2 regions of the Agrococcus jenensis genome follow, and region 2 is predicted to be linked to the other one. Evidence: predicted binding sites of a transcription regulator. Region 2 holds the regulator's gene; the other holds the start of a gene.
What was found. The regulator LexA, encoded in region 2, represses DNA repair genes until DNA is damaged. The targets are predictions, from matches to a motif close to TCGAACANNTGTTCGA.

Region 1: EDD26_RS00140 (HNH endonuclease signature motif containing protein) is a predicted target of LexA. The motif match lies at 2,236-2,251, and genes of this name have one in related genera.

What each region holds. Positions count from the first base shown of each region.
Region 1 is NZ_RKHJ01000001.1:32,339-37,824, reverse strand. It holds gene EDD26_RS00165 (GNAT family N-acetyltransferase) at 1-73, opposite strand, end outside; gene EDD26_RS00160 (ZIP family metal transporter) at 178-894, shown strand; gene EDD26_RS00155 (biopolymer transporter Tol) at 925-1,236, opposite strand; gene EDD26_RS00150 (Hsp20/alpha crystallin family protein) at 1,243-1,665, opposite strand; gene EDD26_RS00145 (SRPBCC family protein) at 1,756-2,208, shown strand; gene EDD26_RS00140 (HNH endonuclease signature motif containing protein) at 2,315-3,775, shown strand; gene EDD26_RS00135 (DEAD/DEAH box helicase) at 4,013-5,486, shown strand, end outside.
Region 2 is NZ_RKHJ01000001.1:1,962,372-1,967,857, forward strand. It holds gene miaB (tRNA (N6-isopentenyl adenosine(37)-C2)-methylthiotransferase MiaB) at 1-76, shown strand, start outside; gene miaA (tRNA (adenosine(37)-N6)-dimethylallyltransferase MiaA) at 73-981, shown strand; gene dapF (diaminopimelate epimerase) at 978-1,844, shown strand; gene EDD26_RS09690 (class I SAM-dependent methyltransferase) at 1,828-2,439, opposite strand; gene hflX (GTPase HflX) at 2,461-3,999, shown strand; gene lexA (transcriptional repressor LexA) at 4,003-4,626, opposite strand; gene EDD26_RS09705 (hypothetical protein) at 4,848-5,210, shown strand; gene EDD26_RS09710 (histidinol-phosphate transaminase) at 5,260-5,486, shown strand, end outside.

The DNA.
Region 1 (5,486 bases), 1.9 Mb from region 2:
GCTTCGGTCCGATGACGAACGCGAGGTCGGCGAAGCGCGCGTGCGTCGCCGGGTGGATCGACACGTCCGCCATGGCGCCTCCTCGTCGGCCTCGCTGCCCACCACCATGGCACCGCCGCCGCGGCGGGCATAGCCTGCCGGGATGCTGATCGAGACCCGCACCGGGCGGCGCTGACCGTGCTCGAGGCGCTGCTGTGGGGCGCGATCGCGTCGTCGTCGCTCGTGCTCGGCGCGGCGCTCGCGATGGTGCGGCGCTGGTCGGATGCCGTCGTCGGCATCGTGCTCGCGTTCGGCGCGGGCGCGCTCATCGCCGGCGTCGCGTTCGAGCTCGCCGAAGCGGGCGTCGCCGAGGGCGGCGCGCTCGCCGTCGGCATCGGCCTGGCGGCCGGCGCGATGGCCTACTTCTTCGCAGACCGGGCGGTCGAGGCGAGGTCCGGCCGTCGCGGCACCGGCGCCGCCGGTGCCGCCGGGATGCCGCTCGCGGTCGGGGCGCTGCTCGACGGCGTGCCGGAGCAGGCGGTGCTCGGCATCGGCCTCGCCACCGGCGACGGCGTGAGTGTCGCGCTGCTCGTCGCGGTGTTCGTCTCGAACCTGCCCGAGTCGGTCGGAGCGTCGGCCGACATGCTGGGCGCCGGCCGCTCGCGCCGCTTCGTGCCGCTGCTCTGGCTCGGCGTCGGCGCGATCTGCACGCTCGCGTCCGTCGGCGGCCGCGCGATCGCCGAGGTCGCGCCGCCCGCCCTCACGGGCGTCGTCGACGGCTTCGCCGCCGGTGCGCTGCTCGTCATGCTCGTCGACGCGATGGTCCCGGAGGCGCGCGCGAAAGCCCGCGACCTCGCGGGGCTCGCGACCGTCGTCGGCTTCGCCGTCGCCGCAGGTCTGTCGCTGCTGTCCTGAGCGACGGATCCGTCCGCGGCCGGCGGGCGATCAGCGCGTGGGCGGTGCCAGCTCGTCGAGGCTCCGCAGCCGGTCGCGGGCCCTGGCGGCGCGATCGGCCTCCGAGAGGTCCCACCAGGCGTCGCCGCGCTCGCCGAGCCCCTCCTTCGCGAGCTGCACGCGGTCGCGCGCGGCGTCGCGGTCGTCGTCGGTCTCGGCGAGGCGCACGGCCGACCGGGCGCGGCCGAGGTGCGAGCGCAGTCGCGCCGCGGCATCGGCGGGCAGCGACGGGTCCTCGGCGCGCCAGCGCCTGCCGTCGACGACGATCCAGCGGCCGTCGTCGGTGCGGGTGGTCTCGCGCATCCGCGCCTAGCGCCGCTCGATCGGGATGTGCCGGGGCTTCGCGGGCACCGGGTCGAGCGCGACGCGCACCGTCAGCATGCCGTCCTCGTACGACGCGGTGATGTCGTCGTCGCGCGAGCCGATCGGCAGCCGGATGGCCCGGGCGAGTGCGCCGTAGCGGAACTCCGACCGCTGCGCCTCCCGACGGTCGGGGTGGCGCTCGGCGTGGATCGTCAGCACCCCGTGCTCGACCTTGACGTCGATGTCGCGCGCGGGGTCGAGGCCGGGCAGCTCGGCGTGGATGACGAAGGCGCCGTCCTCGACGACCTCCTCGACGCGGATGCCCGGGAGCGGACCCTTGCCGTCCCAGCCGCCCAGCAGCGCGAAGGCGTCGAACCACTCGGTGAACGGCGGGAAGATCGGGTACTTGCGCGAAGCCTCAGCAGCCATGTCGAGCTCCCTCCGTGGGGTCCGTCCGTGCCCCATGTCTACTCCGCTTCGGAGGGCGACTCAATGCGTCCCGGATGCTTGGATGGCGGCATGAGCGATACCGACGAGTCCCGAGTCGTGCACGCGAGCCGCGTCATCGCGGCGCCTGCCGACGTCATCTTCGAGCACGTCGCCGACCCGGCGAAGCAGCCGGCGTGGGACGGCAACGACAATCTCGCCGAGGCCGCGGATGGGCAGCGCGTGAGGGGCACCGGCGACGTGTTCTCGATGACGCTCACGGGCGACGGCGCCGTGCGCGAGAACCACGTCGTGGAGTTCGAGGAGGGCAGGCGCATCGCGTGGATGCCCGCCGAGCAGGGCACGCCGCCGATCGGCCACCTGTGGCGCTGGGAGCTCGAGCCGGAGGGTGCCGGCACGAGGGTGACGCACACCTACGACTGGACCGAGCTGCACGACGAGCGACGACTCGGGCGCGCGCGCCGCACGCTGCCCGCCAACCTGCTCGCGTCGATCGATCGCCTCGCGGACCTGCTGGAAGGCTGATCGGGTTCTCCACAGGCTGTCGAGAGTTCGAACGCTTGTTCGACGCTCGTGGTAGCATGGACCCACCGAGCACCACCGACGGCGGTGGGCCGAGGCGGTGGTCCCCATGGCGGACACGGAGGTTCCGGTGGAGCAGCAGGCGCGGCAGGGCAGGTCGCCCGAGGCGGCCGCGCTGCGCGAGGCGCTCGACGGGCTGCAGCAGCACGTGCTCGCCGTCACCACCGCGTTCGAGGGGCTCGGCGATGCCCAGCGGTGGGATGCGCTCGCGGCGGTCGGCGAGCTCGTGCGGTGCGCCGACAGCGCCGCGGTGCGCATCGCCGGGCTGCTCCAGCAGGTCTCGCCCGCTGCCGACGCTCCCTCGCTCGCCCGCTCCTTCGGGTACCGCAGCACGAAGGACGCGCTGCGCCACGAGCTGGGCGTCACCGCCGGTCGCGCGACCGCGATCGTGCAGGTCGCCCTCGCGGCGACCCCTCGGCGCACGCCGACCGGCCTGCCGTTCGAGCCCCGCTTCCCGCACCTCGCCGACGCCTTCGTCGCCGGCGCGATCGGGCTCGACCAGGCACGCGTCATCGTCGACCGGCTCAGCGAGGCGGGCAGCCGCATCAGTGACGACGACCGGCTCGCTGCCGAGGCGTCGCTCGTCGCCGACGCGGTGGGTGAGGTCCCGGCCGGCGAGCGTGGCTACGACGACCCGGTGCCCGCCCCGCCCGAGCAGCTCGCGACGACGGCGAGGGCCTGGCTGCAGGCGTTCGACCCCGACGGCGCCGAGCCGCGCGAGGAGGAGCAGATCGCGCAGCGGTCGTTCACGCTCCGGCAGTGCGCCGACGGCATGTTCCGCGGCCATCTGGTGCTGCCGCCGGTCGAGGGTGCTGCCGTCCAGGCCGTGCTCGGTGCCTATGAGTCGCCGCGCACCCGGATCGAGATCGGCGGCTCGGCCTCTGTGGCCGACGATGACCGCACACCCGACCAGCGCCGGGCCGATGTGCTCGCCGAGCTCTTCGTCGCGCACGCGCGCTCGGGCGTCACGCCCCGCCCCGGCAAGGACGCACCGACCCTGCTCGTCGCCGTCACGCAGGCCGAGCTCGACGCCCACGCAGCTGGTCTGCCCGGCTTCTGCGAGATCGTCGAGACCGGCGAGGTCGTGCCGGTGCAGCTCGCGGCCCGCATCATCTGCGACGGCTTCGTGCAGGCGGCCCTCGTCGATGACGACGGGCACGTGCTGAAGCTCGGCCGACGCAAGCGGCTGTTCTCCACGCCGCAGCGCAAGGCGATCATGCTCCGCGACCGCCACTGCCAGGGCGAGGGGTGCGATGCGCCCGCATCGTGGAACAGCGTCCACCACGTGCGCGCATGGGTCGATGGCGGCGACACCGACATCGACAACGGGATCCTGCTGTGCACCCGCTGCCATACCGAGGTCCATGCGGGCCGGCAGGTGATCGAGCGCGTCGGCAGCCGCTGGCGGGTCACGCGCACGATCCTGCGGCCGGTGCGAAGGCCGTGGCGAGCCCGGCCTCGGGCGATCCTCAGGGCAGCCGCGCAGCGTACGCAGGTACCGACCGGGTAGGATGGCTCTGACGTCAGCCCGCTGATCGCCGTCCGTGCCGCATCGCGGCCCTCACGCGCACCGCAGCAGGCGTCACCGGCACGACGAGCCGCAGCCTCGAGCTCCGGCTCCCGTCGCAGCCTGAACACCGGGGCCCGTACCCGCGGCCCCGCCTCGAATGGAGGACATGTGGCCGACGCCGCAACCATCGATGTGTCCGAGACGGACGCATCCATCACGGATGCATCTCCTGCAGACGTGACCACCGAGGCGCCGTCGCGCGATCGCGACGCCCTCATCCCGCAGCTCGCCCGCGCCGTGCGCCAGGTCGAGGCGGGCGTCAAGCGAGGCAGCGCATCGCGCTCCACCCGCGTGAAGCTGCAGGTCGTGGCGATGCTCGCCCGCGAGGAGCGCGCACGCGTGCGCGCCGACAAGGCGCTCACCGACGCAGAGCGCGCGGAGGACCTCAAGCGCCTCGACGGCATCGCCGTGATCCTCGCCAAGGCCGCGAGCCGCGAGCCCACGCTGCTGCCGCTGCTCGGCGAGGGCGCGCCCATCACCGACGCCGTGCGCGAGCGCAAGCGCGAGATGCTCGAGGCCGCCGGCATGGAGCCGGAGCCCGAGACCTCGTCCGCCCCCGCGCCCGAGAGCACCGAGCCGCTCGCGCCGCAGGTGGTGCCCCCGTCGGTGCACCGCGTGCAGCTCGCGAACCCGTTCCTCGAGCCCGACCTCTCGCACGTCCGTCGCAAGCCCGAGCGCGACCGCCTCGCCGGCTTCGACCTGCTCTCGCCGCTCTACCTCTCGTTCGAGGTCGCGGCCGACGGCAAGCCCGCCTGCATGCCGCTGCCCGAGCCGAAGCAGCGCCTCGCACCCGGCGGCAAGGAGCTGATGCACCACCAGTCGCAGCTCGTGCAGGCCGCCCGCGACGGGCACCGCACCTTCCTGCTCGCCGACGAGCCCGGCCTCGGCAAGACCGCGCAGGCGCTCCTCGCCGCGCAGGCGGCCGACGCGTTCCCGCTGCTCGTGGTGGCGCCGAGCGTCGTGAAGATCAACTGGGCGCGCGAGACCGAGCGCTGGGCGCCCGGCCGCCGCGCCGCGGTGCTGCAGGGCGACGGCGACTCGCTCGACGCGTTCGCCGACGTCGTGATCGTGAACTTCGAGGTGCTCGACCGGCACATCGGCTGGCTCGAGCGCTTCGGGTTCCGCGGCATGGTCGTCGACGAGGCGCACTTCATCAAGAACATCCGCTCGAAGCGGTCGAAGCACGTGCTGCAGATCTCGGCGGCGCTGCGCGAGCGCGTCGGCAAACCGCTGCTCATGGCGCTCACCGGCACGCCGCTCATCAACGACATCGAGGACTTCGGCGCGATCTGGCGGTTCCTGGGCTGGATCGACCACAAGGAGCCGAACGCCGCGCTCACCGACCAGCTCGAGGACATCGGCCTCACCCCGATGGACCGGGGCTTCTACCCGGCGGCGCGCAGGGCCGTCATCGACATGGGCATCGTCCGTCGACGCAAGATCGACGTCGCCGCCGACATCCCCGCGCGCCGCATCGCCGACATCCCCGTCGAGCTCGACGAGGCGTCGGTGCGCTCCATCCGGACCGCCGAGCGCGTGCTCGTCGAGCGCATGCTCGCGCGCTACGACGCCGCGATGTCGCAGCGGTCGGCCGACGCGCGCGACGAGAGCCGCGTCGACGACGAGCTCGTGCGCCGCATCGCGCGCAGCG
Region 2 (5,486 bases):
CGCCGTGCCGGCGCCCGTCGCCGGCGGCGGCCCGCGCCCCGTCTCCCTCGGCCTGCCCGTGCTCCGCGCCACGTGACCCTCATCGCCGTCATCGGGGCCACCGGCACCGGCAAGACGGCGACGTCGCTCGACATCGCCGACGCCGTCGCGCGCCTCGGCGGAACCGCCGAGATCGTCAACTGCGACGCGATGCAGCTGTACCGCGGCATGGACATCGGCACAGCGAAGGCGGGCGTCGACGAGCGCCGCGGCCATCCGCACCACCTGCTCGACGTGCTCGAGCCCTGGCAGGACGCCGCCGTGCCGGCCTACCGCGATGCCGCGCTGGGAGCGATCGCGGCGATCGAGGCGCGCGGCGCCGTGCCGATCCTGGTCGGCGGCAGCGGCCTCTACGCCTCGAGCGTGCTCTACGACTTCGCCTTCCCCGCGACGGACGCAGCGCTCCGCGCCGCCCTCGAGGCCGAGCTCGAGGCGTCGGGCGCAGCGGCGATGCACGCGCGGCTCGCGGCCGTCGACGCGAGCGCCGCCGCCGCGATCGGCCCGCACAACGGCAGGCGGCTCGTGCGCGCGCTGGAGGCGGTCACGCTCACCGGCGAGCCCTTCCGCGTGGGGCTGCCGCCCGAGAAGTCGCTCGTGCGGCCGACGATCATCCAGCACGTGCGCGCGGACCGCGCCGCGCTCGTCGAGCGCCTCGACGCGCGCGTCGCGGGCATGTGGGCGCTCGGCATCGTCGACGAGGCGCGCGCGCTGCGCGAGGCCGGTATCGAGCGGGGCACGACCGCGCAGCAGGCGATCGGCTACCGCCAGGCGCTCGACCAGCTCGACGGGCGCATCGACGAGGCGGAGGCGGTGGAACGCACGCAGGCGCTCACGCGCCGCTACGCCCGCCGCCAGGTGTCGTGGTTCCAGCGCTACCCGGCCGCGCCCCCGATGGACTCGGCCGAGCTCGCGCGCCGAGCGGTCGGTAGCCTGGGAGCATGACGCAGGTGATCCCGCAGGGCTTCTCGAAGGGGCACGGGACCGGCAACGACTTCGTGCTGGTCGCCGACGCCGACGGCAGCGCGCCGCTCACGCCCGAGCGCGTCCGCGCGCTCGCCGACCGGCGCTTCGGCGTCGGCGGCGACGGCGTCATCCGCGCGGTGCGTGCGGGCGCCACGGGCGTCGCGATCCTCGACAGCGCGGCCGAGGGCACCTGGGCGATGGACTACTGGAACGCCGACGGCAGCGTGAGCGAGATGTGCGGCAACGGCGTGCGCGTGTTCGTGCGCTACCTGCTCGAGGCGGGGCTCGAGGAGCTGCCGGACGGCGGTGCGATCGACGTGGCCACGCGCGCGGGCGTCAAGCGCGTCGTGCGCCGCGGGGAGCTGCTCTCCGTCGACCTCGGCCCCTTCGAGCTCGGCGAGATGGCCCTGGTCGCCGCCGACGGGCTGGAGGTCGACCGGCCGGGCCTGCTGGTGTCGACCGGCAACCCGCACGTCGTGGTCGCCCTCGCGAGCGAGGACGAGCTGGCCGGCCTCGACCTGCACCGGGCGCCGTCGCTCGACCCGGCACCCGTCGACGGCGCGAACGTCGAGTTCGTCGTGCCCGGGGCGATCGCCGACGGCATCGGCTCGATCCGCATGCGCGTGCACGAGCGGGGCGTCGGCGAGACGCTCTCCTGCGGCACGGGCGCCGTCGCCGCGGCGATGGCGACCCGGCACTGGTCGGGGGACGCCGCCGACCGCTGGATCGTCGACGTGCCGGGCGGCCGGCTCGAGGTCGACGTCGACGAGCGCGGCCACGCCTGGCTCACCGGGCCCGCCGAGATCGTCTTCCGCGGAGAGACGCTCAGTCCGGCGCGGTGACGGCGATGATGCGGTACGTCTTCCGGGAGTCGGCGCGCTCGACGTCGAAGCCCTCGAAGCGCTCCGCGAGCCACCGCAGCAGCGAGTCGGCGCCGAGGTGCTTCTGCACCACGAGCCACGCCGTGGCCCCGGGCGCCAGCCGCGGGATCCACCGCTCCAGCAGCGCGTGCAGCTCGGCCTTGCCGATGCGGATGGGCGGGTTCGACCAGATGACGTCGAACCGCACGTCCTCCGGCACGAGCTCGGGCGAGGCGGCCGTGATGTTCGATATGCTGAGCAGCTCGGCATTCCGCTCCACGAGCGAGAGCGCTCGGGCATTGACGTCGACCGCCCACACGCGGGCGGCGGGGGAGCGGAGCGCGAGCGTCGTGGCGATCGGCCCCCAGCCGCAGCCCAGGTCCAGCAGCTCGCCGGCCTCGGGGGGTGCGGGCACGGCATCCAACAGCACCGCGGTGCCGACGTCGAGGCGGTCTCCGGAGAAGACACCGGTGGCCGTGACCATCTCCCGCTCCTCGCCCGCGATGGGCACCCGGATGGTCCGGATGGACGAGGGCGCGGCGGGATCGGGTGAGAAGTAGTGGTCCGGCACGGACACGACAGTAGCGAAGGACGAAGCATGGCAGCACCGCAGGACAGCGGACCCACCGGTCCCGGGCGCGCGACGGAGCGCATCCTGGCCTGGGCGGCGTCGGAGGACGACGTGCTCGGCGAGCGCGCGCAAGCGCTGCAGGACGACGACACCGCGCTCGACGCGGGGTTCGGCGACGACGTCGACGGCGCGCAGCTCGAGCGCGCGGATCGCGCTGCGCTCCGACGGGTCGACGGGCTGCGCACCGAGCTCGAGGACGTCACCGAGGTCGAGTACCGCCAGCTCCGGCTCGAGAACGTCGTGCTCGTCGGCGTCTACTCGGGCGGCGCGAGCGGTGCGGAGGACGCCGAGAACTCGCTGCGCGAGCTCGCCGCGCTCGCCGAGACAGCCGGCGCTCGGGTGCTCGACGGCATGCTGCAGCGCCGCCCCAACCCCGACCCCGCGACCTACGTCGGCCGCGGCAAGGCGGAGGAGCTCGCCGCCATCGTCAAGGAGCTCGGCGCCGACACCGTGATCGCCGACAGCGAGCTCTCACCGAGCCAGCGCCGCGCGCTCGAGGACCAGGTGAAGGTCAAGGTGATCGACCGCACGGCGGTGATCCTCGACATCTTCAGCCAGCACGCCACGAGCCGCGAGGGCAAGGCGCAGGTCGAGCTCGCGCAGCTCGAGTACCTGCTGCCGCGACTGCGCGGCTGGGGCGAGTCGATGTCGCGCCAGGCTGGTGGCCAGGTCGGCGGCCAGGGCGCGGGCATGGGCTCGCGCGGACCGGGTGAGACGAAGATCGAGCTCGACCGCCGTCGCATCCACACCCGCATGGCGCGGCTGCGGAAGCAGATCAAGGGCTTCGGGCCCGCGCGGCAGGCGAAGCGCGCGAACCGCGACCGCTTCGAGGTGCCGGGCGTCGCGATCGTGGGCTACACCAACGCCGGCAAGTCGAGCCTGCTCAACCGCATCACCGGCGCGGGCGTGCTGGTCGAGAACGCGCTGTTCGCGACCCTCGACGCGACGGTGCGGCGCTCGACCACGCCCGACGGCCGCGAGTTCACGATCGCCGACACGGTCGGCTTCGTGCGCAACCTGCCGCACCAGCTCGTCGAGGCGTTCCGCTCGACGTTCGAGGAGGTGGCGGAGTCGGACGTCGTCGTGCACGTCGTCGACGCGAGCCACCCGGACCCGGCGGCGCAGATCGCGACCGTGCGCGACGTGCTGGGCGAGACGGGCGCGCGCTCGATCCCCGAGGTCGTCGTGTTCAACAAGGCCGACCTCATCAGCGACGACGAGCGGCTCGTGCTGCGCGGTCTGCAGCCGGACGGCGTCTTCGCCTCCGCGCGGACGGGCGAGGGCGTCGACGCGATCCTCGCGAGGATCGCCGAGCTGCTGCCGCGGCCCGAGGTCGCGGTGTCGCTGCTCGTGCCGTTCGACCGTGGCGACATCATCGCGATGCTCCACGACCGCTTCGAGGTGCTGCGCGAGGCCTACGAGGAGGCGGGCACGCGCGTCGACGCGAAGGTCACCGAGGCGGCGCTCGCGCAGCTGGCGGAGTTCCGGGTCGAGCCGGCCGCCTGACGCCTAGACGGCTCGCAGCACGGCGACGACGCGACCCAGCACGTCGGACTCGTCGCCGAGGATCGGCTCGAACGCCGAGTTGCGGGGCAGCAGCCACGTGTGGCCGTCGCGCTGCTTGAAGACCTTCACGGTGGCCTCGCCGTCGAGCATCGCGGCGACGATGTCGCCGTTGTCGGCCGTCTGCTGCTGTCGCACGACGACCCAGTCGCCGTCGCAGATCGCGGCGTCGATCATCGAGTCGCCGACGACCTTGAGCATGAAGAGGTCGCCGGTGCCGACGAGCTGCTTCGGCAGCGGGAAGACGTCCTCGACCTGCTGCTCCGCCGTGATCGGGATGCCGGCGGCGATGCGGCCGACGAGCGGCACGAACGTGGCCTGGTCGACGCTGCCGGCGGTCTCGTCGACCTCGTCGTCGACGAGCACCTCGATGGTGCGGGGGCGCGAGGGGTCGCGGCGGATCGCGCCGGCGAGCTCGAGCTGGCCGAGCTGGTGGGTGACGCTCGAGAGCGAGGAGAGCCCGACGGCGTCGCCGATCTCGCGGTAGCTGGGCGGGTAGCCGCGCTGGCGCACCGCTCGCTGGATCATCTGCAGGATCGCCTGCTGCTTGTCCGTCAGCTGCCTCGCCATGCCCGCCCGCTCTCGATGTCAGTAGCCCCTGCTTGACTCCTGGTGGTTCGAAAGCGTATCCGACAGGGTGCCCGGATCAAACGGATGTTCGAGCGTGTCGTGGAGATTCTCCGCGACAGGGCTTGACGCATCCGTGGAATCGAAGATAGGTTCGAAACAGAGATTCGCGGCCGGTGCTCCCGGCCGAGCACCGGCTGCGGATCCCACGAGAGGAGCAGGCCATGACTGCCATCGCCACCGCACGCATCACCGGCACGCCGACCGTCCGGGTGCGCATGACGCCGCGCGGTCGCCGCGCCCTCGCGCTGCTCGTCGCCGCCCCCGTCATCGTCGCGGGCACCCTTGCCGGTGCCGGCGTCCTGGGCGGCGCGCTCGCCGGCGCCGTCGCGTCGTCCTCCACCAGCACCGCCGAGTTCGAGCACATCACGGTGCTGCCGGGCCAGTCGCTCTGGCAGATCGCCGAGGCCGTCGCCCCCGAGGCCGACCCGCGCGACGTGATCGCCGAGATCGAGCTGCTCAACGGCATCGCCGGCGCGATCCAGCCCGGCGAGCAGCTGGCGATCCCCGCGCACTACTCGCGCTGAGCGCGGGGCCGCGCCCGGCGCGGCTCGCGCGCCGTCCTAGGCTGGTTCGGTGACGAGCCTCGACGACCTCCCCATCCGCGACGACCTGCGCGGGCTGACGCCGTACGGCGCCCCGCAGCTCGACGTGCCGGTGCGGCTCAACGTCAACGAGAACGCCTACCGCGTGCCGGAGGCGGTCGCGCTCGACATCGTGCAGGAGATCGCTCGCGCGCTCCCGGACGCGAACCGCTATCCGGACCGCGAGTTCGACGCGCTCCGCCGTGCCTTCGCCGACTA